2 linked regions of the Nitrosospira lacus genome follow. The protein of the gene in region 1 interacts with the protein of each later gene in a pairwise test. Links are inferred from orthologs where the notes say so. Each region holds a gene or a part of one and is shown on either strand. Other genes may lie near its edges.

Region 1 (16,887 bases):
GTTGAATTTCTGCTGCTGATTATTGCGCTGTTCATCATCGGTATCTGGGCTTGCAGCGTCACCGGCAAGGCGCTTGGTGACGATGACCATGGCGGCATGGTCTGGGATGAGGTCGTGGCTTTCCTGCTGGTGCTGGTGTTTACGCCCAATAGTTTGATATGGCAGGCATTTGCGTTTCTGCTGTTTCGTTTGTTCGATATCATCAAGCCACCGCCGATCCGATATTACGACAACAAATTGCATGGTGGTTTCGGTGCAATGTTCGACGACATGCTGGCCGCATTTTTCACGCTATTGTGTTTGGCGGCGTGGAAAGCATTTGTAATATAGGCGTAAGAATTTCAGGAGAAAACCATGGATGATCTGATGCTGAAGGATCTTGCCGGGCAAGTTGGAGTAGCGCTCGCCGGGCAGGGATTGATGCTTGCCAGTGCGGAATCCTGCACCGGCGGATGGCTGGGGCAAATCATCACGTCCATTGCTGGAAGTTCCGCCTGGTACGAACGCGGTTTTATCACCTACACGGATATCTCGAAGCGAGAAATGCTGGGGGTGAGCGGCAAGACACTCGAACAAAACGGCGCGATATCCAGGGAGATCGCATACGAAATGGCCGAAGGCGCCATTACGCATAGCCATGCGCAGGTAGCGGTTTCCGTTACCGGCATTGCGGGTCCTGATGGCGGTACGGCGGAAAAACCCGTCGGGACGGTATGTTTTGCCTGGCTGATGAAAGATGGCCTTGCTCGTACCGAAATGCGCTATTTTAGCGGTAGCCGTGAGTCAATAAGACGAGAGGCGGTGGCGGTGGCGCTGCAAGGAGTAATGGATCTGCTGCAAGGTATCCCGCCGATGACTGCTTGAAGATGCGCTATCGTTCAGTGGGATTCCTGGGCCTCGCTGTGTGCGCTCGTACCGGACATGAGGCGGTCACTGTAAGCAATTGCAATAGCCGAAAGCAGGAAAACAACATGGATTCCGGTTTGGGCGATGATGGTTTTTTCATCGTACGAATTGGCATTGATAAAGGTCTTGAGCAAGTGGATAGATGAAATGCCAATAATGGCAGTGGCGAGTTTGACCTTTAGCACCGATGCATTGACATGCGACAGCCACTCCGGTTGATCGGGATGGCCCTCCAGATTCATGCGCGACACGAATGTTTCATAGCCGCCGATAATCACCATAATGAGCAGATTGGAAATCATCACCACGTCGATCAAACCCAGCACGACCAGCATAATGGTGGTTTCACTGATCTTGGTAGGCCTGGCCGCGCCTTCAATGGCCACCGCATCCAGAATATGCTGTAACGCAGCTTGGTTACCCATGACGGCGCCAATCAGATCGGTCAATTCAACCCAGAAGTGGTACACGTACACGCATTGGGCAAGAATCAGTCCAAGATACAGCGGCAGTTGCAACCAGCGTGTGGTGAAGATGAAATATGCCAGCGGCTGGATCGGTTTGCGCCTGGGATAATTGGCGGGTTCGTTGTTAATTTCCTTGATTTCCATATGGTTCCGCGGTTTTCGGTAAATAATCCGGCATTTTACACTTTTTATTGCGCGCGATTACGGTTGCTGGTGCACATAAGCCCGGCCAATGCGCTACGATGCTTATTTAACCTGAATCCGGTAGTTGACCGCTCATCTCCGTCGCTGTCTCTCCAGGTTCCAGCAGCGGAGCGCTGGTCGATGATCGAGGGCGGCTGATAGGGCTCCTCTCCCTCCAGTCTTTAGACCGTCAAAACTTCACATTTGCGTTACCGGTGGAGTTGGATCGACGAATTATCGACACGGACACCGTCTGTTCGGACGATAACGACGACAACTGGTTTGGATTGGCTTAACCGTACCATGGTGCTGGAGAAGAAAGGGGAGTGGCAGGTATTGTTAAAACTCGCTCAGCAGGAAGTAAAGCATGATCCGGCAAACGCGGCTGCGTGGTATAGCGCGCGGGTGGCTTACACTCATCTTAAACAATACACCCAGGCCGTTCATGCCCGTCGGGAGCGCAAGCTTGATCCATCCAGGGCGGAGCGTTATTTCAACACATATATTTTGCCTTAGAAAATTAGCATCGATTCTCTGTCTTACATTGGATACATGGTTCTGTTGCCAGCTATCGCGATGCTGCGATAGGAGCAAATAAAAAATTGCGCTTCCACCAGCCCATTGCGGACACGTTGTCATCCCGCCTTCGCCTTCCCGCGCCAAGGCACATATGCGATAATCCGACCCACTCATAAAAGGAAAACTATGGACGAAAACAGAAGCAAAGCGCTGGCGGCAGCGCTTTCCCAGATCGAGAAACAGTTCGGCAAAGGCTCGATCATGCGTTTGGGCGCCAGCGATGTTGCCAAGGACATCCAGGTAATTTCCACCGGTTCACTGGGGCTCGATATTGCCTTGGGCGTGGGAGGCCTGCCGCGAGGACGGGTCATTGAAATCTACGGACCGGAGTCATCCGGTAAAACCACCCTTACCCTGCAAGTCATCGCGGAAATGCAGAAAATGGGGGGCACTGCGGCATTCATCGATGCGGAACACGCCCTGGACCCGCAATACGCGCAAAAGATTGGCGTCAATGTGCAGGAATTATTGATATCTCAACCCGACAACGGTGAGCAAGCGTTGGAAATCGCCGATATGCTGGTACGATCGGGCTCGGTTGATGTGGTGGTGGTGGATTCGGTCGCCGCCCTGACGCCCAAGGCGGAAATCGAAGGTGAGATGGGCGAGCCCCAAATGGGCTTGCAAGCGAGATTAATGTCACAGGCGTTGCGCAAGCTTACCGCCAACATCAAGCGCAGCAATACCATGGTGATTTTTATCAACCAGATCCGCATGAAAATCGGCGTCATGTTCGGCAGCCCGGAAACGACCACCGGCGGCAACGCATTGAAATTCTACGCATCGGTGCGTCTCGACATACGCCGGACCGGTTCCATCAAAAAAGGCGATGAGGTGATCGGCAGCGAAACGCGCGTCAAGGTGGTCAAGAACAAGGTTGCGCCGCCATTCAAGCAGGCCGAATTCGATATACTCTACGGCGAGGGGATTTCGCGCGAAGGTGAAATCGTCGAACTGGGCGTACAACACAAGCTGATCGAGAAATCCGGCGCCTGGTATGCCTATAAGGGAGACAAAATAGGCCAGGGCAAGGACAATGCCCGCGAATATCTGAAAGAGCACCACGATGTGGCGATGGAAATCGAATCGAAGATCCGCGCAGCCGTGGGCGTCGCCAGTCAGGCCGAAACTGTCGACGCGGAATAATTGTGCTGTCATGATATCGTCATGATGCTGTCGTGAAATTGCCGCGGCGTATCGAGCCGAACCTGAAAACCCGAGCCTTGGGCTATCTGGCGCGGCGGGAGCACTCCCGGCTCGAGCTGGAAAGAAAGCTCGCGCCTCATGCTCAAACTTCCGAAGAACTTTCTTCCTTGCTGGACACGCTTGAACAACGCGGCTTTTTGTCAGCCGTGCGCATGGTGGAGCAGGTGATACACATGCGTAAAAGCAAGTTTGGCAGTCAACGGATCGTTCATGAATTGCGTGAAAAGGGCATCGCGGAGAATTTAATCGCCGCGGCGTTGCCCAATCTCAGGGAAACCGAGCAGGAAACCGCGCGCGAAGTATGGCGGAAAAAGTTTGGTGCGATGCCCGCCAATGCGAAAGAACTTGGCAGACAAATGCGTTTCCTCATGGGGCGGGGATTTACGGCGGAAGCGATACGTCAGGTGTTGCGCCATGCTGACAAGGAAGAAGCATGAGGAATTGCCTTGTTCAGATTGTAATGGCGGTTGTCATAGGGATTCTGGCCGTGAGTTGCGGCGCCATCAACGCGACGCCTATTAACGAAATCAATACCTCCCCCGCCAATTTTGATGGCAAGGAAGTCACGCTGCAGGGCGTCGCAAAAGGCCTTACGCGCATTCCGCTATTTAATACAAAAGCCTACGTATTGAAGGACGATAGCGGAGAAATTACTATCCTGACGGAAGCCGATCTGCCCAGGATGAATGAAAAAATCACCGTCAAGGTGAAGGTGGCGAATATTGCCATTATCAATGGCGAATCGCTGGGAATGACGGTAACGGAGATATCGCGGCGTTAGCCGCTACGCCTATATGTTCAGTGAAGCCGGTATGAAAAGCAGCGAAATAAGACAAAAATTTCTCGAATTCTTTGCGTCGCACGGCCACACGGTGGTCGCGTCGAGCCCCCTCGTTCCCGCGAACGATCCAACGCTATTGTTCACCAACGCGGGCATGGTGCAGTTCAAGGATGTATTTCTCGGCCAGGATAAGCGGTCCTATGTGCGCGCGGCGAGTTCGCAGCGCTGCGTACGGGCGGGCGGCAAACATAACGATCTGGAGAACGTCGGCTACACGGCGCGGCACCATACCTTCTTTGAGATGCTGGGCAATTTCAGCTTCGGCGATTATTTCAAGCGCAACGCCATCAAGTTTGCATGGGAATTTCTTACGGTTACCCTCAAGGTGCCGCAGGAAAAATTATGGGTCACGGTGTATGCCGAGGATGACGAGGCTGCCGATATCTGGCTCAACGAGGTGGGAATTGCCTCGTCGCGCTTCACGCGTATCGCCACCACGGATAATTTCTGGCAGATGGGCGATACCGGTCCCTGCGGCCCGTGTTCCGAAATTTTTTACGATCACGGTCCGGAGATTGCGGGTGGCCCGCCCGGTACGCCGGAAGCGGATGGCGATCGCTATGTCGAAATCTGGAATCTGGTGTTCATGCAATACAACCGGGACAGCGCTGGTACGCTGCATCCGCTGCCTAAGCCATCCGTGGATACCGGCATGGGGCTGGAGCGTATATCCGCGGTAATGCAGCAGGTTCACAGCAATTATGAAATCGATTTGTTTCAGGATCTGATCCAAGCGGCGGCGCGAGCTACGAACACGACTGATTTGTCCAGCAATTCTCTCAAAGTCATTGCAGACCACATACGTGCCTGTTCCTTTCTCATCGTTGATGGCGTGATTCCCGGCAATGAGGGGCGCGGCTATGTGCTCCGGCGCATCATCCGCCGTGCCATTCGCCATGGCTATAGGCTGGGGCAGAACCAGCCGTTCTTTTACTTGCTGGTGGACGATCTGGCGAAAGTGATGGGCTCCGCCTATCCCGAATTGGTCGAAGCCAAAACTCGCGTAGCGGCGGTACTGAAGCAGGAGGAAGAGCGTTTCTTAACAACTATCGATAGCGGCATGCGAATTCTTCACTATGCAACATCTGAGGAAAGTTTCGTATTGCGCTGGCTAGCGGAAAAAACCGGGTATTGTTTGAGTTACGTTGATCTCGTCGGAACGAATTATGCCTTTGATGGTGGTTTAGTTAATGACAGTGGCAAGGAAATACCCGTTGAGGTTGTTTTAGGTGCAGAAGATAGCAGCTCATATGATCGTATATACAATTCCATCTATGCCTTTAAGAACGGCGTCATAGAATACGAACAAATATATGTGGTTTATGTAGGTCCCGACATACCAGCTCGATTCAGCTCACTTCTTGCAGGAAGTGACTTTCCCCATAAAGAATTTCTTGTTCATGAATCAGAGTTAAAACCTTTTAGAATTCTTTCAGGAGATGTTGCATTCAAGCTGCATGATACCTACGGTTTTCCGCTTGATCTTACTCAAGACGTATGCCGTGAACATGGAGTTGGTGTCGATATTGCTCGTTTCGATATCGCAATGACAAAGCAAAAAGATCAAGCGAGGCTAACCAATAAATTCACGATGGAAGACGGCATCAGATACAACGGACCGTCGACGGAGTTTCATGGCTACGAAAGCCTTAGAAATGAAGGTCAAGTTCTTGCCATTTACAAGCAAGGCAGCCTGGTCGACTTTATCGAGGCGGGTGATGAGGCGGTGATCGTACTTGATCAAACGCCGTTTTATGCTGAATCCGGTGGGCAAATAGGGGATTGCGGCGAGTTGCTTGCTGCCAATGGCACCTTCGCCGTATTGGATACACAAAAAATTCAGTCGGATGTCTTTGGCCACAAGGGGCTGTTGCGCAGCGGGCGGCTGGTGATCGGCGACAAGGTGCTGGCAAAGGTTAATCCGGAGGCGCGGGCACGCACCGAGCGTAATCATTCCGTCACCCATCTTATGCACAAGGCGTTGCGCGAGGTACTGGGTGCCCATGTGCAGCAAAAAGGCTCGCTGGTGGATGCCGATAAAACGCGTTTCGATTTTGCGCATAATCAGCCCATGACGGATGATGAAATTCGCAAGGTCGAAGTTCTGGTCAATGCGGAAATACTGACCAACGCGGCAACCGGGGCGCGCATGATGGCGATAGAGGATGCGAAGAAAACTGGTGCGATGATGCTGTTCGGTGAGAAATATGGCGACGAAGTGCGTGTGCTGGATATTGGTTCCTCGCGTGAGTTGTGCGGCGGCACACACGTCAAGCGCACGGGTGACATCGGATTATTCAAGATCGTTGCCGAGAGCGGCGTGGCGGCCGGGGTGCGGCGCGTGGAAGCGGTAACCGGAGAGGGCGCATTGGCGTATATCCAGCAGCAGGAATCGCAATTGCAGCAGGTGGCGGATGCAGTGAAGGTGCAGCCGCGGGAAGCCGCCGCTCGTATTACCCAGATTCTCGATAATGTAAAACAGCTGGAAAAAGAACTTGCACGCATGAAATCGAAACTTGCCAGTTCGCAGGGCGATGATCTCGCCGGGCAGGCGCGGGAGGTGAAAGGCGCAAAAGTCCTGGCGGTCTGTCTTGAAGATGTGGATTCGAGGGCTCTGCGCGAAACGCTGGACAAGCTCAAGGATAAATTCAAATCCTGTGTCGTCGTGCTGGCCGCTATAGATGCGGAAACGGTCAAGCTGATCGCGGGCGTCAGCGCCGATCTCACGACGAAGGTCAAGGCGGGTGAACTGATTAATTTTGTTGCCTTGCAGGTCGGCGGCAAAGGCGGCGGGCGCGCCGACATGGCCCAGGCAGGTGGAACGCAGCCGGATAACCTGCCTGCCGCACTGGAGAGCGTGGCCGGGTGGGTTGAACAACGGCTGTAGCGCCATCAGGAACTTGTTTTTTTAAAAATAAATCTTACATACGTACAATGACAAGCAAACACTCCCGCCTCCTCATCCTCGGTTCCGGTCCCGCCGGCTACAGCGCGGCGGTTTATGCCGCACGCGCCAACCTCAAGCCTGTACTCATTACCGGCATGGCCCAGGGCGGCCAGCTCATGACCACTACCGACGTCGATAACTGGCCGGCGGATGCCATGGGCGTGCAAGGCCCGGAATTGATGGAACGCTTTCAGAAACATGCGGAACGCTTTAACACCGAGATCATTTTCGATCATATTCATACCGCCAAACTTACCGATAAACCCATCACGCTGATCGGCGATCAAGGCACGTACACGTGCGATGCCCTGATTATCGCCACCGGGGCCTCCGCGCAGTACCTGGGGCTGCCTTCGGAGGAAGCGTATATGGGCAGGGGCGTGTCGGGATGCGCCACCTGCGACGGGTTTTTCTACAAGGGGCAGGATGTAGCGGTGGTGGGCGGCGGAAACACGGCGGTGGAGGAGGCCCTTTATCTTTCGAACATCGCACGGAATGTCACGGTTGTACATCGGCGCGACAAATTCCGCTCGGAAAAAATCCTGATCGATAAATTGATGGACAGGGTAAAAAATGGCAACGTCAAGCTGGAACTCAACCACGTGCTGGACGAAGTGCTGGGGGATAATTCCGGCGTTAACGGCATGCGCATCAAAAGTACCCAGGACAGCTCAGGCAAGACGGTGGCGTTGCAAGGCGTATTCATCGCGATCGGGCATAAGCCCAATACCGATATTTTTCAGGGACAACTGGAAATGAAAAATGGCTACATCCTGACCAGGGGCGGTAACGAAGGCAATGCCACTGCCACCAGCCTCCCGGGCGTATTCGCCGCGGGCGACGTGCAGGATCATATCTACCGCCAGGCGGTGACCAGCGCGGGTACCGGCTGCATGGCGGCGCTGGATGCGGAAAAGTATCTCGACGTTTCGAATTGAGTAAACGTCGAGCAACCGCGGCTTGAGAAATTTATATGAAACGGCGGGGCAAGAAGTCGGCAACCGAGCCTGCCACCGATGATGCGGCCGTATCCGGAATCGTCGATGACGACACCGCATTGTTCCGCAATGCGGTTCGGGACGTAGCGCCGCTGCCCAAACCTGACAAGACGCTCCATACCCGCAGGCAACCTCCACCCCTCCCGCGCCAGATTTCGCGTGATGAGCAAATCATGCCGGATGACTCGCTCTCCGATCATATTCCGCTGGAGATGGAAGCGGGAAATGAGTGGTCATTCCTGCGCCCTGGGGTTTCGCGCCAGACCTTGCGCCGGTTGCGGCGCGGCCATTGGGGAATTCAGGCGCAACTTGATTTGCATGGATACACCCGCGACGAAGCGCGCAGGGAACTGGTGACTTTTCTCGATACCAGTAACGAACGCGGTTTCCGTTGCGTGCGCGTGATACATGGCAAGGGGCTCGGCTCAAAGTCTCACGGGCCGGTATTGAAGGTCAGGATAGGAAGCTGGCTTTCGCAGCGCAATGACGTACTGGCTTTTTGTCAGGCCAGACCCGAGGACGGCGGCAGTGGCGCGGTGCTGGTGCTGCTCAAATCGGCACCTGCGAGATAATGCCTTGCAACGATGACTCCATCGTCATGCGCTTACTAAAGGGTTGGAGTTCCCTCGTGGGAATAGGTTTTCTCATACACGTCCTGGCAGCGCACGCATCGTAATGCAGTGGGATAAGCCATCAGCCGGTCAAAACCGATTTCACTACCGCAATCGATACAATCACCGAAATTCAGCTCCGCCAAACGTTTTAAGGAAGTCTCCACCTCACGCATTTCATGCACCTGCCGGTCCACCATGGCGGTATTGATATCCAGCAGCAAATCCGCCACCGAACCGTCGCCGGCATCGCGCACACTACCCGCCAGCTCGATATAACGCTGTTCGCCTGAACTTTCCAGTTCACCCCGGACTTCTTCCCGCAAATCCAGATAACGTTGTTGCAGGGATGTTTTCAGTTGCGCCAACTGGTCTTCGGTCAATTTTGCCATAATGAATATTTCCTTATGATTGAATCTTGAAATCCAAAGCTACACAGCTCCACTTACCAGCTATAAGTCCATTCACGAACCCTTCAGCCTCTTTAAATCCTCGATCACTTCGGCGGAGTTACGCGAAGTGCTGGCCGACAAATAAATTTTGGCAATCCTGCCTTGCGGGTCGATCAGGAAGGTATTGCGCTTGGCCATACCGCCATCGCCCCGCAGTGAATCGTAGCGCGCGGCGGTCCCGCCCTTGCTATCCGCGAGAAGCGGGAAGGGCAGATTATATTTCCTGGCGAAATTGGCATGGCTGGCACTATCATCCACGCTCACGCCGAGCACTTGTGCACCCAGATCGGTGAGTTGATGGATATCGTCGCGAAATTTGCACGCCTGCTCGGTGCAGCCGGGCGTGTCGTCCTTGACATAGAAATACAACACCAGCCACTTGCCGCGATAATCCGCGAGCTTATGAGTTTTGTCGTTCTGATCGGGGAGACTGAAATCCGGCGCCGGCTGTCCCACCTTGAGCGGCTCGGCACGGGCGGCATGACTCCCAAGAAACAGAACCATTGCCATCAAAGTCGCAAGTATTGAAAGTATTCTCATAAATCCCCCATATATTTCGCATGATGGCTGGAACGAAGCGCAACCCATCAAGCACTTCCCATTATCCCTTGTCCTTTCATTTATCAGCCTCATCCAATTTTCTAACCGGCCAAGCCCAAAACCGCAACAATAGTGCCGCAATAGCCGCCAGCCCACCAGCAAAAAAGAATGCCATTTCTGCACTTTGAAATTGCCAGATGGAGCCGAACAGCAACCCCGCCGGAATCGCCGCAATGCCCACCATCAGATGGTACCAGCCGAAAGCCGTTCCGCGCTCGCGAGGTTCCGCATAATCACTGATAATCGCCCGTTCCGCGCCTTCGCTCATGCCTGCGCAAAGACCATAAAAAATGCTCACCGTCCACAGCCCGATGCTATCCGTAACCGTGCCCAGCAGCAAAAACGAGATCGAGAATGTTGCCCATCCGATCAGCATCAGTGCGCCGCGCCCCCAGCTATCGGCCAATTGCCCGCCCCAAGTGGAGGTGGCCGCCTTGGCTAGATTCAAGGCCGACCACAGCAACAATAATTCGACTACGCCCACGCCTAATTGGTGCCCCAGCAGCAGGATAAAAGTTTCCGAGGCGCGGGCAAATGTAAACAGCATCAGTACCAGCAGATACTGGCGCATCGGCAGGGATAACACCGACCAGCGTAAAGGCGGCAGCACCACGGGAGCATGAACAGCGGCGGCCTCTCCCTGTCTCTCTTCCTTGACACCAGCGCCCAGCAGCAGCACCGCGACAAAACCCGGCACGGCCGACCAGAGTATCACTTCCGTCAGGCTCATACCGGCCCATGCCAGCGCGGCGGCCGCAACCAGGCTACCCGCCACCGCTCCCGCGTTATCCAGTGCCCGGTGAAAACCGAAGGCATAGCCACGCATCGCAGGCGGCGTTGCATCCGCAACTAGCGCATCGCGCGGCGCGCTGCGCAGACCCTTGCCCACGCGGTCGATGCTGCGCAGCACCAGAATCATAGGCCAGGAACCGGCAAGCCCCAGCAACGGGCGGGCGATATTGGAAAGCGTATAACCCGCCACCGCCAGTTTCTTTCGTCGCCCGCTCATGACGTCCGAATGCCGCCCCGACCACAGCTTGAGCAGGCTCGCCACCGCGTCGGCAACACCCTCTATAAATCCCAGAGCGACCGGTCCAGCGGCCAGCACCGTCGCCAATAATATGGGAATGAGCGGAATGACAATATCGGAGGCGAAATCGTTGAAGAAACTGACCAGACCAAGAACGACAACGGTGCGAGGGAGTTTTTGGCGAGTAGCGGTATTTTCTTCAGGGGCTGCGGCTGGTTTATTCATACCGGCATATTAGCGTAAAATGCAGCTATCGCCCTGGTAGCTCAGTGGATAGAGCAACCCCCTCCTAAGGGGTAGGTCACACGTTCGATTCGTGTTCAGGGCGCCAACGATACTCGTTTTTGGCTTTGTTACTAGTTACTATATTGCTACTTTGATCTATGGACCGGCATGTGCTTGGCCCTAGTTGCTAAGTGATCGTAGTTGACGAAAAGGATAGGCACAGGCATGTGTATCGCCACGTCTCAGCAATCCCAACAGGAAGTATCATCAGCACCGTTCATTTGGCATCCGAAGGAACAATCCGGAGCGGGTCCATGCGCCCTTAGCTTCAAGGGTACGAACCACGCGGGGGATTGTAACGAGTTGCCGGTCGTTAGATAAAGTTTTGACCTATGAATATGACCATTCCGGTATACGGTTTTGATAAATTAAACTGCTTCCGGGAGTCGTCCATGAATATAAAAGCGCAAAGAGACATTTCCCGCGAACTGAAGTATTCGCCCGTGCTGCGGGTTCTGGGCCGCGTCGCGTTCACCCCGCTCGTCGAGGCCGCATACTTTCCTTATGGCTTAATATCAGTCTACTCAGCGCAGGAAGGATAATAAACGTGCAAACCATGATCCAGAATATGCCCACGGTAATGATCAAGCCCATGCTGGAGATACCGACGTGCGGCGAGAAAGCCAATCCCCCAAAGCTGGAGGAAGTGGTAAGTGCCCCAAAAACTATGGCTCTGGCGGTGCTGGACTCATAGATGTTCTCCTCTTCGGAAAGCGAATGCAGCTTTGCGAGCATGTGGATGCCATTGTCGACTCCCAGTCCCAATAATAGCGGCAGGGCGATGATGTTGGCAAAATTAATGGGGGTGTGGGTAAGTACCGCGCTGGCCATGGTAAACAGTCCTGCCAGTATAAGCGTTACCATGACGAGCGCAGTATCCAGAAAACTGCGCCGGATGGCGAGCAAAACCACTGCAATGGCAACCAGGGCAATCACAATAGCCTGCTGAAAAGCCTGGACGACTTCCTTCATGGATTCCCAATATATAATCGGCAGGCCGGTTGTTTCCGGTGCGACCGTTTGCACTTCGGCAATGAATTCCTTCAGATTGGCTAGATCATTCAGGTCTTTTTTCGGAAAGATCTGGACGCGGAATAAACCGTCCTTGCTCAGCCACTGCTCCCTGATATCGGGAGGCAGATCGGTCAAACTGATGTTTCTGGCTTCCAGGCTTACTGACAATTCTTTCATGACCGGCGGCAAGGTACCGAGCAGCGCGGTCTGTATTTTTTCAATGAAAACCTTTTGGCCTGGTTCTGGCAGTGCCTTGAGTTCGGTCAGAATTTCCTGTAATTCTTTTTTTAAGCGTGTCAATGACTCGCGGTCGCGGTCACCAGTTTTTTGGGGCAGGAGGACATCGATGGTTTTGATCAAACGGGTGATACCGGGAACCGGGTCGGCATCGATTTTAAGTTGAGGGAACTGCTGTCCCTGCGGACCGAGTATCAGCCCCAGCTCTTCAATCACAGCCAGTTTTTCATCCTGGTCCGTGGGCTGAAGGTCAAAAAGGCTGATGGTTTTATCAACCGAAGCTAATGCGGACAGCTTTTGTTGCAGGATTTTGGTGCTGTTTTCATCCTTGGTCAGCACGTTCAACGTCAGCGGCGTGGTCTCCTCGTCTGCCATCAATTCTTTGAACGCGATGACGGATTCGGTATTCGGATCGCGGAGGTTGATTGGACTGAAATCGGTTTTCACATTAAATGCCAATACGATTGAGATCAGAGCCAAAACGAGGGTCGCAATGGAAATCGGTTTGGCATAAATGAGCGGTAACGTCGCCAGTTTCCTGGACAGGTTTGAGAGTGGATGTTGGCCTTTCTCCAACCGGAACTTCCGCGGGGCCGGCAAGATTTTTAACAGCGCCGGGAGGGAAATCAATGTGATCAACAGGCAAATAAACAGGCTGGTCCCTGCCAGCAGCCCAAGCTCGGCGACGCCTTTGTAATCAGTCGGTATAAACGCGTAAAGCCCGATGGAGGTGGTGCCGGCGGCCAATAATAGCGAGGGCCCCACGGTTATGAAAGTATCGCGTAGCGCCAGCTCCTTATCGACATGATCCTTCAAATTGTCCCGATAGCGCAAGCAAAAATGAATGGCATATTCCACGCCCAGGCCGATATTGGATACTGCAAAAGCAAGTGAAATGAGGTTTAATTCCGTTACAGCAATAGCTGCGAATGCCCCGCAGAAAACCATGCCCAGGGCCAGGGTCAGCAACGTGACTACCGTGAGTAAAACGGATCGGTAGGCAATCAATAAAATAAATAACACCAGTACTACGGAGAACACGCTGGCGGTAAAGGTGCCGCTGCTCATGCCTGCAAGCTCATCATCTTCAAGGCCAATTTCGCCGGTCACCCAAACCTTGACAGCCGGCAGAGCGGGATCCTGAATGTCCGCCGCGGCCTTGCGGATAGCCTCGATCGCACCTTGGGCGGGACGGATCTCCGAATGATCGAGCTTGGGTGAGACAATGATAAAGGCCTTGCCAGCATGTCTTTTCTTTTCGGCAATCAATGATTCCCAGGAAAGCAAGGCATTTTCGCCATTGAGCGTTTTATGCAAAACAAGGGAAATCTTGTCGGCCAGCGAGGCCAAGTCAATAGGCATGAGCTGGTTCTTTTCTGTTGCCGCCTTATCCGTGGCCTTCAGGGCATCCTCAAAAATAGAAAAGAAACCGGTCAGATTGGGTTGCTGCGCGATTCTGCCGATAAACGGCTGGGCGACCGACAGATCATTGGACAGCGTCTGCAACGCGTCAGTATCCAGATAAAGCAGGCCGTTCTGACGGAAAAATTCGTTGTCATTGGGAATGTAGGCCGAATTGAAGTGATCCGTGTCGTTGCTGAGCAGATCCAGCAATCTTCTGCTGGCGGATTTGGTCAGTTCAGGCGTATCTGATTCAATCACCAGCAATAGCGTGCTCAAATCCTGTGAAAAAGCTTGCTCATAATGACGGCGGTATTGCTGAAAAGGCGCATCGGGAGCAATGAGGTTGCCGGTATCGGTATCAATGCGCAAATGGCCGACCGTGTAGTGGGCGGCCAAAATGCCGAGCACGATCACTGTTGATAGCACCCCAAAAGGGTGCTCAAGCACCCAGTTTCCCCAAAATGCGTAACTGCGGCTTGTTGACATGATCCTTCGGGGCGGGCTCCCTTAATGTGTATGAGGTTCGGTTAATCTGGTAACACCGGCGCGTGAATGCCACGTTATCTGACACGTGGCATGTCTCAGCACTTTCACGGACATCTTCGGTTTGTGGAAAATCCTTGTGCTGGGGATTTGTGAATGGCTCCTGCCAACTGTTTCAATTTATCAGCTATCAACAGAAGTCGTCATATTCATCCTTCAAAGGCGAAAGACGGGTTCTCTCAGTAAAACGTGGTTTCCTGCTCATTGTGGTCGGTGTCGGCGGCTAGATCGCCAATATTGCCCCGTATGCTGCAGCTGATGACTTCAACGCAGCTTTTCCAGAAACCATCCGAGAGTAGTTGCAGGCCCCGGAAATACCTGTTTGAGATCTGCGTTGGCGCCGTGTACCGACAGGTAACTCCTAGACCCTCTTCATCGAGGTTGATCGTCTTGTGCCACATCCATGCCGGAAAAAACAATACATCACCCGGGTGCAGGTCAAACTCGTAGCGTGGCGCGTATTCCACCAGCGCATAAGCATGACGATCGCTCGGTTCGCCATTTTCATCGGCGCTGAACTCTGCAAACCGTCGCATCCCATTCCCGCGCGCCGCCGGATATAACAACCAGGAATATTCGGACTCAACCAACGTCCAGCGTTTTGATCCGGATACCGCCAGATACCAGTTGGGACCTTCCTCGCAGTGATAGTTGGCGTTCAACCCCTTCCCCAGGCCGAGAATCAGAAAACTCAGAACAGGTTTCGACGGCCTGCCCAGGACCGGAAAATATCCTTGTGAGCGCGGGATACCAAAATATTTGTAAAAAACGGGGTTTTGGTCGAGCAGCAATTGTTGTGGGATGAAATTGCGGCGGCGATCTTCAGCGATCTGACGCAGGGAGGTATTCACCATCTTCTTGGTGCCCTTGTCCAAAGCCTGTACCACGGTGTTTGGAAATCGTTCAGCAAGGCTTGCGAGTGTCCAGTCGGCGGCTGCATTTTCTACAAATCCGCGTAGCACGCACGGGATGGACCGTTTGACGTGCTCGCGGTAAAACTGGCGCGGCTCGATCTCGCCAGGCCCATACTCGAGGATTGCCAGTGCTTGCCTGCGCGGTACGCCGTAGTTTTGCAATCGCCGCAGTATCCGCTGTTCCGTATGCCGACGGATATCCCGCAACGCGTCAGGATTATGGGAGAGGTGTTGACACAACATGATGCTCTTCAGCGCCAACACGTTGCCATATCCCAACGGCAGTTTCGCTACACCGCGTCTGCCCATTCGCTCCACAAGAAATGTGCGCAGGAAAAGCTGCTGCTCCGCCACTAACTGCCATATAACGTATAGGACTGTGGCCACACCGGCTAGGGGCGTGGCCAGAGAATTTCTTACATACGTCAGCGCTGTTCCTTTTTGGGACTTGCCTGTATTTTCCATCGGATGCCTCCTTTGGTTGTTTCCCCCTCGATATTTAATTTCACCTTGAGAATTAGTTCATGCAAAACTCTGTCATTTTCAAGCCAAGTCTTATTTTGATATAGGGATGAAACGGTAGCAGCAGATAGAGCTTGATGCCCATTTCGATTTATCCATAATCACCTCTATTCGTGCGCTCTGCTTAAGCTTTGCCGACGCTGCCAGAATCCGAATGAACTCTATACAATATTCTACGAAACAGACAGGATTGAGATCAGTATAGGACATATAAACGTCATTATTGTCAGGTTCTGATGCTTCAATAGATTTCAGGGCGCCACTATCCATAAGGGTTGCTGCCGTGTGGGCTTTTTTTCACGGTTTGCGACATTTTTAAAATGCAGCCAATGGCATGGTACGGCGTTTTACCTGGTTATTTCCCTGCTCATAAATGAAAAACTGCCAGGCTATCTTCTCGCGCCAGCAGCTTATTCTGTTTCGCGTGAAACTGATTCTATCAGCGCGGGGATGGTCGGCCCTAAGGTCCAGGGAAATACCGGGCGTATGCCACCAAGAGCCTCATGATACAATGATTGCTTTCACGTATCCCCTTCGAAATACCTGCCGCTAATGTTTGAGATTGGGCGTTCTTGACTGTCCGAATTGCGCGAAGTTCAAGCTATTGATGATTTTTTAAAGAGGAAGGATTTAATGAGTTCTAAATATATATTTGTTATTGCCCTTGGTGCCACTTTGATTGGTTGTGGTGGCGGGGCTCCTGAAGTGAATTCAACGAATTGTTCTGGCGCAGGGATGCAGGCGGTGCTTCCAACTTTCGACAAGGAAGCTGAGCGGCAAGCATTTATTGATAAATGCCAATCTTTGGCAGGAAAATAAAGCTCTGGACCAGTTGTCGAGGTGAATACAGTTGTTATCGCTGGATAGAATTGATTAGGATTCTGAATCGTCTGCAGGTCCAGAACTGATCATGCGTCAGCAGTACTGCTTGCATCGTTGCCATGCTGCATATCCCTGTGGGGCTTAACGGTTGGACAAGAGACCCATGGGTGCCGATTTTTATTGGGATGTGTTGACGTCACGGAATGCTTTGACGATCAAAGCGAAATAAATCCGACAAATCTGACGTTAAGTTTCTCGACGCACGAAAAGATGGTGCGCGACACGCTCTGCCGCGCGCTGGCGATCATCTCCCTGACATCCAATCC
Region 2 (2,881 bases), 370 kb from region 1 along the record:
CAGCCGTATTCTCATCCCACAATCGCTCTGCTTTTTGTTCGCTATCTTTTTTGTCTTTTGAAAACTTTTCATCGAACCAGCGTCCGTTATACGTTCCTGCTTGGGCGGCAAACGTGCCGTGTACCTCCCAGTAACTACGGGGGACAAATTTCCTGATCGCATCTTCCCGCTCAATCAGAATTGCTAAGGTCGGAGTTTGTACCCGTCCCACGGTGGTCTTATGAAAACCACCCTCCTGAGAATTGAACGCGGTCATGGCGCGAGTGCCATTTATACCCACAAGCCAGTCGGCTTCCGACCGGCTGACGGCCGCTTCCGCCAATGGCTGAACAGCGATATCGTCAAGCAATTTGGTAAATCCCTCGCGAATTGAGGCGGGAGTCATCGATTGCAGCCAAAGTCGCTTCACCGGCTTTTTGTTTCCCGCATGACGCGCAATGTAACGAAAAATCAATTCTCCTTCGCGTCCCGCATCGCAGGCATTGATAAGCGCGTTCACATCTTTGCGTTTGATGAGTTTAGTTAAAAGCTTCAGGCGCGATTCTGATTTCTCGATAGGATTAAGATCAAAGTACGGCGGGATTACCGGTAAATTGGAAAAACTCCATTTTCCGCGTTTGACTTCGTATTGTTCGGGTACCGCCAGCTCAAGCAAGTGGCCGATAGCTGATGACAGCACGTACTCATCGCTCTCGAAATAGTCGGTATGCTTGGTGAACCCCCCCAGTACCCGCGCAATATCGGCGGCGACGGAAGGTTTCTCGGCGATGATTAAGGTTTTTCCCATGAAACTCCTGTGAACACTCCGTGATTGGGTAGCGGTCTTGCGAAAGCACACACTATTGCCGGGCGGCAACAGCCCAGCTTTCGCAAGAAGAATTACCAGTACTTTACGCTCAACCGCTTTTCCGGGATTACACGGATGGCGAGAACAAGCGGACTCTGGCGCAGCTACCGAAGCCGCTGGTAGGATCCGCCCGGCAGCAGGGCAACCACGCCATCCAGTTCAAGCGGCAATAGCATCGCCGATACCGTTTCCGCCGTCAAGCCACTACGGGTGCACAGTGTATCGATGTCGGCAGCATCATGGCCGAGATATCTCAGCAGCAGCGATTCTTTTGCGGTAGGTTCATTAGTACCATTGACCGCAATTTGCGCGGACTGATACCCCAGCTCATCCAGTATATCGTCGGCGCTTTCGACCAATTTTGCCCCCTGCTTGATAAGCGCGTGACAACCCTTTGATAATGGAGAATGAATCGAACCGGGAATGGCAAATACGTCTCGCCCCTGCTCCAGCGCCTGTCGTGCAGTGATAAGAGAACCGCTTTGCAGCGCGGCTTCCACCACCAGGCAACCCCGGCTCATGCCGCTGATGATGCGGTTGCGGCGTGGAAAGTTGCTACCCACGGCGGGAGTGCCCAATGGAAACTCGGACACAAGCACTCCATGTTCCGCCAGCTCATGGGCAAGATCCCGGTTGCGTGCAGGATAAACGATATCCAGGCCGGTTCCCACTACGCCAATACTGGCAGCCGTGCCACGCAGACCCCCACGATGGGCTGCGGCATCCACGCCGAGCGCCATTCCACTCACTATGCAAAGTCCCGCGTTACTGGCAGCCGCGGCAAAAGCTTCCGCATTGGAAAGCCCTTGAGGTGTGGCGTTACGGCTGCCGACCACGGCAAGAGCGGGTGAATTCAGCAGTTCCCGTTTCCCTTTGAGGTAAAGAAGCGGCGGCGGATCTGCAATATTGAGCAGCATCAAAGGGTAATCGGGATCAGCCAGCGTCATGACCGAGTTGACAGGGTCTTCGAGCCATTTGAGCGTTACCGCAATTTTTTCTCTGGCCACCCCTTGCACAATACTGTCCGCCACCTTTTTCTTCACCAAGCCGGCTAGGGCGGCAGCTTTCGCTGAGAAAATGCCGGCGGGGCTGCCGAAAGCCACCAGCAATCGCCGAATTGACTCGTCGCCGAGACCATCAATCAAGCCAAGTGCAAGCCAGGATTCAATATCCTCGATCGGCTTTGTCTTTGTATGAGTCAACTCGTAAATCCGGTAGTTGGACGGGGTGGATTCTTCCAAAAAATAAGAATCGAATAACAAAAGAATTCTTTACGAATCATAATCCTATGACTGAAAAATAAGCGCTAAGCTGCCGAATTCAGGTTCAAATGAATGGTACGGTATTCGTACTGCTTCGATTGCCCCGGTTCACAGCTTTTTTACCGGGAAGCCATTGATTCTTTAAGAAAGCTCCAGGCAAAGCCTCTCAAGCCATTGCCCGGATCAACAAATTAGTAATCAGACTGTCCGAAACTTTGTATCGGTGTCTTCGGCGGGGTGACTGGACTCAAGCTCCGGCCCAAATCAGGATATAATGGACTTACGCTTGGAGAATCATTGGTATAGAAACTCCGGACAGGGGTCAAACCAAACATCGTAATAGTACAGTTTAAATTCTGCATTTAGATTATTAAATGCGCAAGTCTTTTTATGGCAATTCTGCAGATACTACAGTACCCGGATGAACGGCTGCACACCATAGCGAGCCGAGTACCGAAGGTTACTGACGAGATTCGGGCTTTGGTAGACGATATGGCAGAAACCATGTACTCCGCTCCTGGAATTGGACTGGCGGCGACCCAGGTTGACGTGCATCAGCGTGTCATCGTAATCGACATCTCCGATACCCATAACCAGCTGCATGTGTTGATCAATCCTGAAATCACCGCTCGCAGCGGTGAGTCTGACTACGAAGAAGGTTGCCTGTCGGTACCGGGAATCTTCGGGAAGGTGGAGCGCGCGGAGCGGGTCACCGTCGAGGCGTGGAATCGCGATGGCAATCCGTTCGTGCTCGATGCCGATGGCTTGCTGG

The links.
Region 2: the proteins of recA (region 1) and dprA interact in binary tests that used the Bacillus subtilis proteins (3 or more experiments, as listed by UniProt). The link is inferred for Nitrosospira lacus from one-to-one orthologs.

What each region holds. Positions count from the first base shown.
Region 1 is NZ_CP021106.3:533,392-550,278, reverse strand. Bases 1,480-4,271 are described here. They hold recA (recombinase RecA), read left to right. Parts: upstream 1,480-2,261; coding sequence 2,262-3,281; downstream 3,282-4,271. Other genes in these bases: alaS (alanine--tRNA ligase), read left to right, coding at 4,154-4,271; EBAPG3_RS02465 (hypothetical protein), read left to right, coding at 3,775-4,122; recX (recombination regulator RecX), read left to right, coding at 3,314-3,778; EBAPG3_RS02480 (hypothetical protein), read left to right, coding at 1,839-2,072; EBAPG3_RS02490 (YqhA family protein), read right to left, coding at 1,480-1,517. Also shown: EBAPG3_RS02500 (phosphatidylglycerophosphatase A family protein), read left to right, coding at 1-330; EBAPG3_RS02495 (CinA family protein), read left to right, coding at 355-864; more of EBAPG3_RS02490, read right to left, coding at 879-1,479; more of alaS, read left to right, coding at 4,272-7,069; trxB (thioredoxin-disulfide reductase), read left to right, coding at 7,117-8,067; EBAPG3_RS02450 (Smr/MutS family protein), read left to right, coding at 8,103-8,699; EBAPG3_RS02445 (TraR/DksA family transcriptional regulator), read right to left, coding at 8,735-9,130; EBAPG3_RS02440 (peroxiredoxin), read right to left, coding at 9,203-9,730; EBAPG3_RS02435 (MFS transporter), read right to left, coding at 9,807-11,045; EBAPG3_RS02425 (MMPL family transporter), read right to left, coding at 11,577-14,246; EBAPG3_RS02420 (cupin-like domain-containing protein), read right to left, coding at 14,483-15,682; entry exclusion lipoprotein TrbK, read left to right, coding at 16,325-16,558. UniProt on the Bacillus subtilis protein: Multifunctional protein involved in homologous recombination, DNA repair and competence.
Region 2 is NZ_CP021106.3:916,960-919,840, reverse strand. It holds dprA (DNA-processing protein DprA), read right to left. Parts: upstream 2,050-2,881; coding sequence 952-2,049; downstream 1-951. Other genes in the region: def (peptide deformylase), read left to right, coding at 2,500-2,881; EBAPG3_RS04105 (DNA topoisomerase III), read right to left, coding at 1-787. UniProt on the Bacillus subtilis protein: Protein that helps load RecA onto ssDNA during transformation. Binds cooperatively to circular ssDNA, is able to bridge different segments of DNA. Favors the loading of RecA onto SsbA- or SsbB-coated ssDNA and formation of RecA-DNA filaments.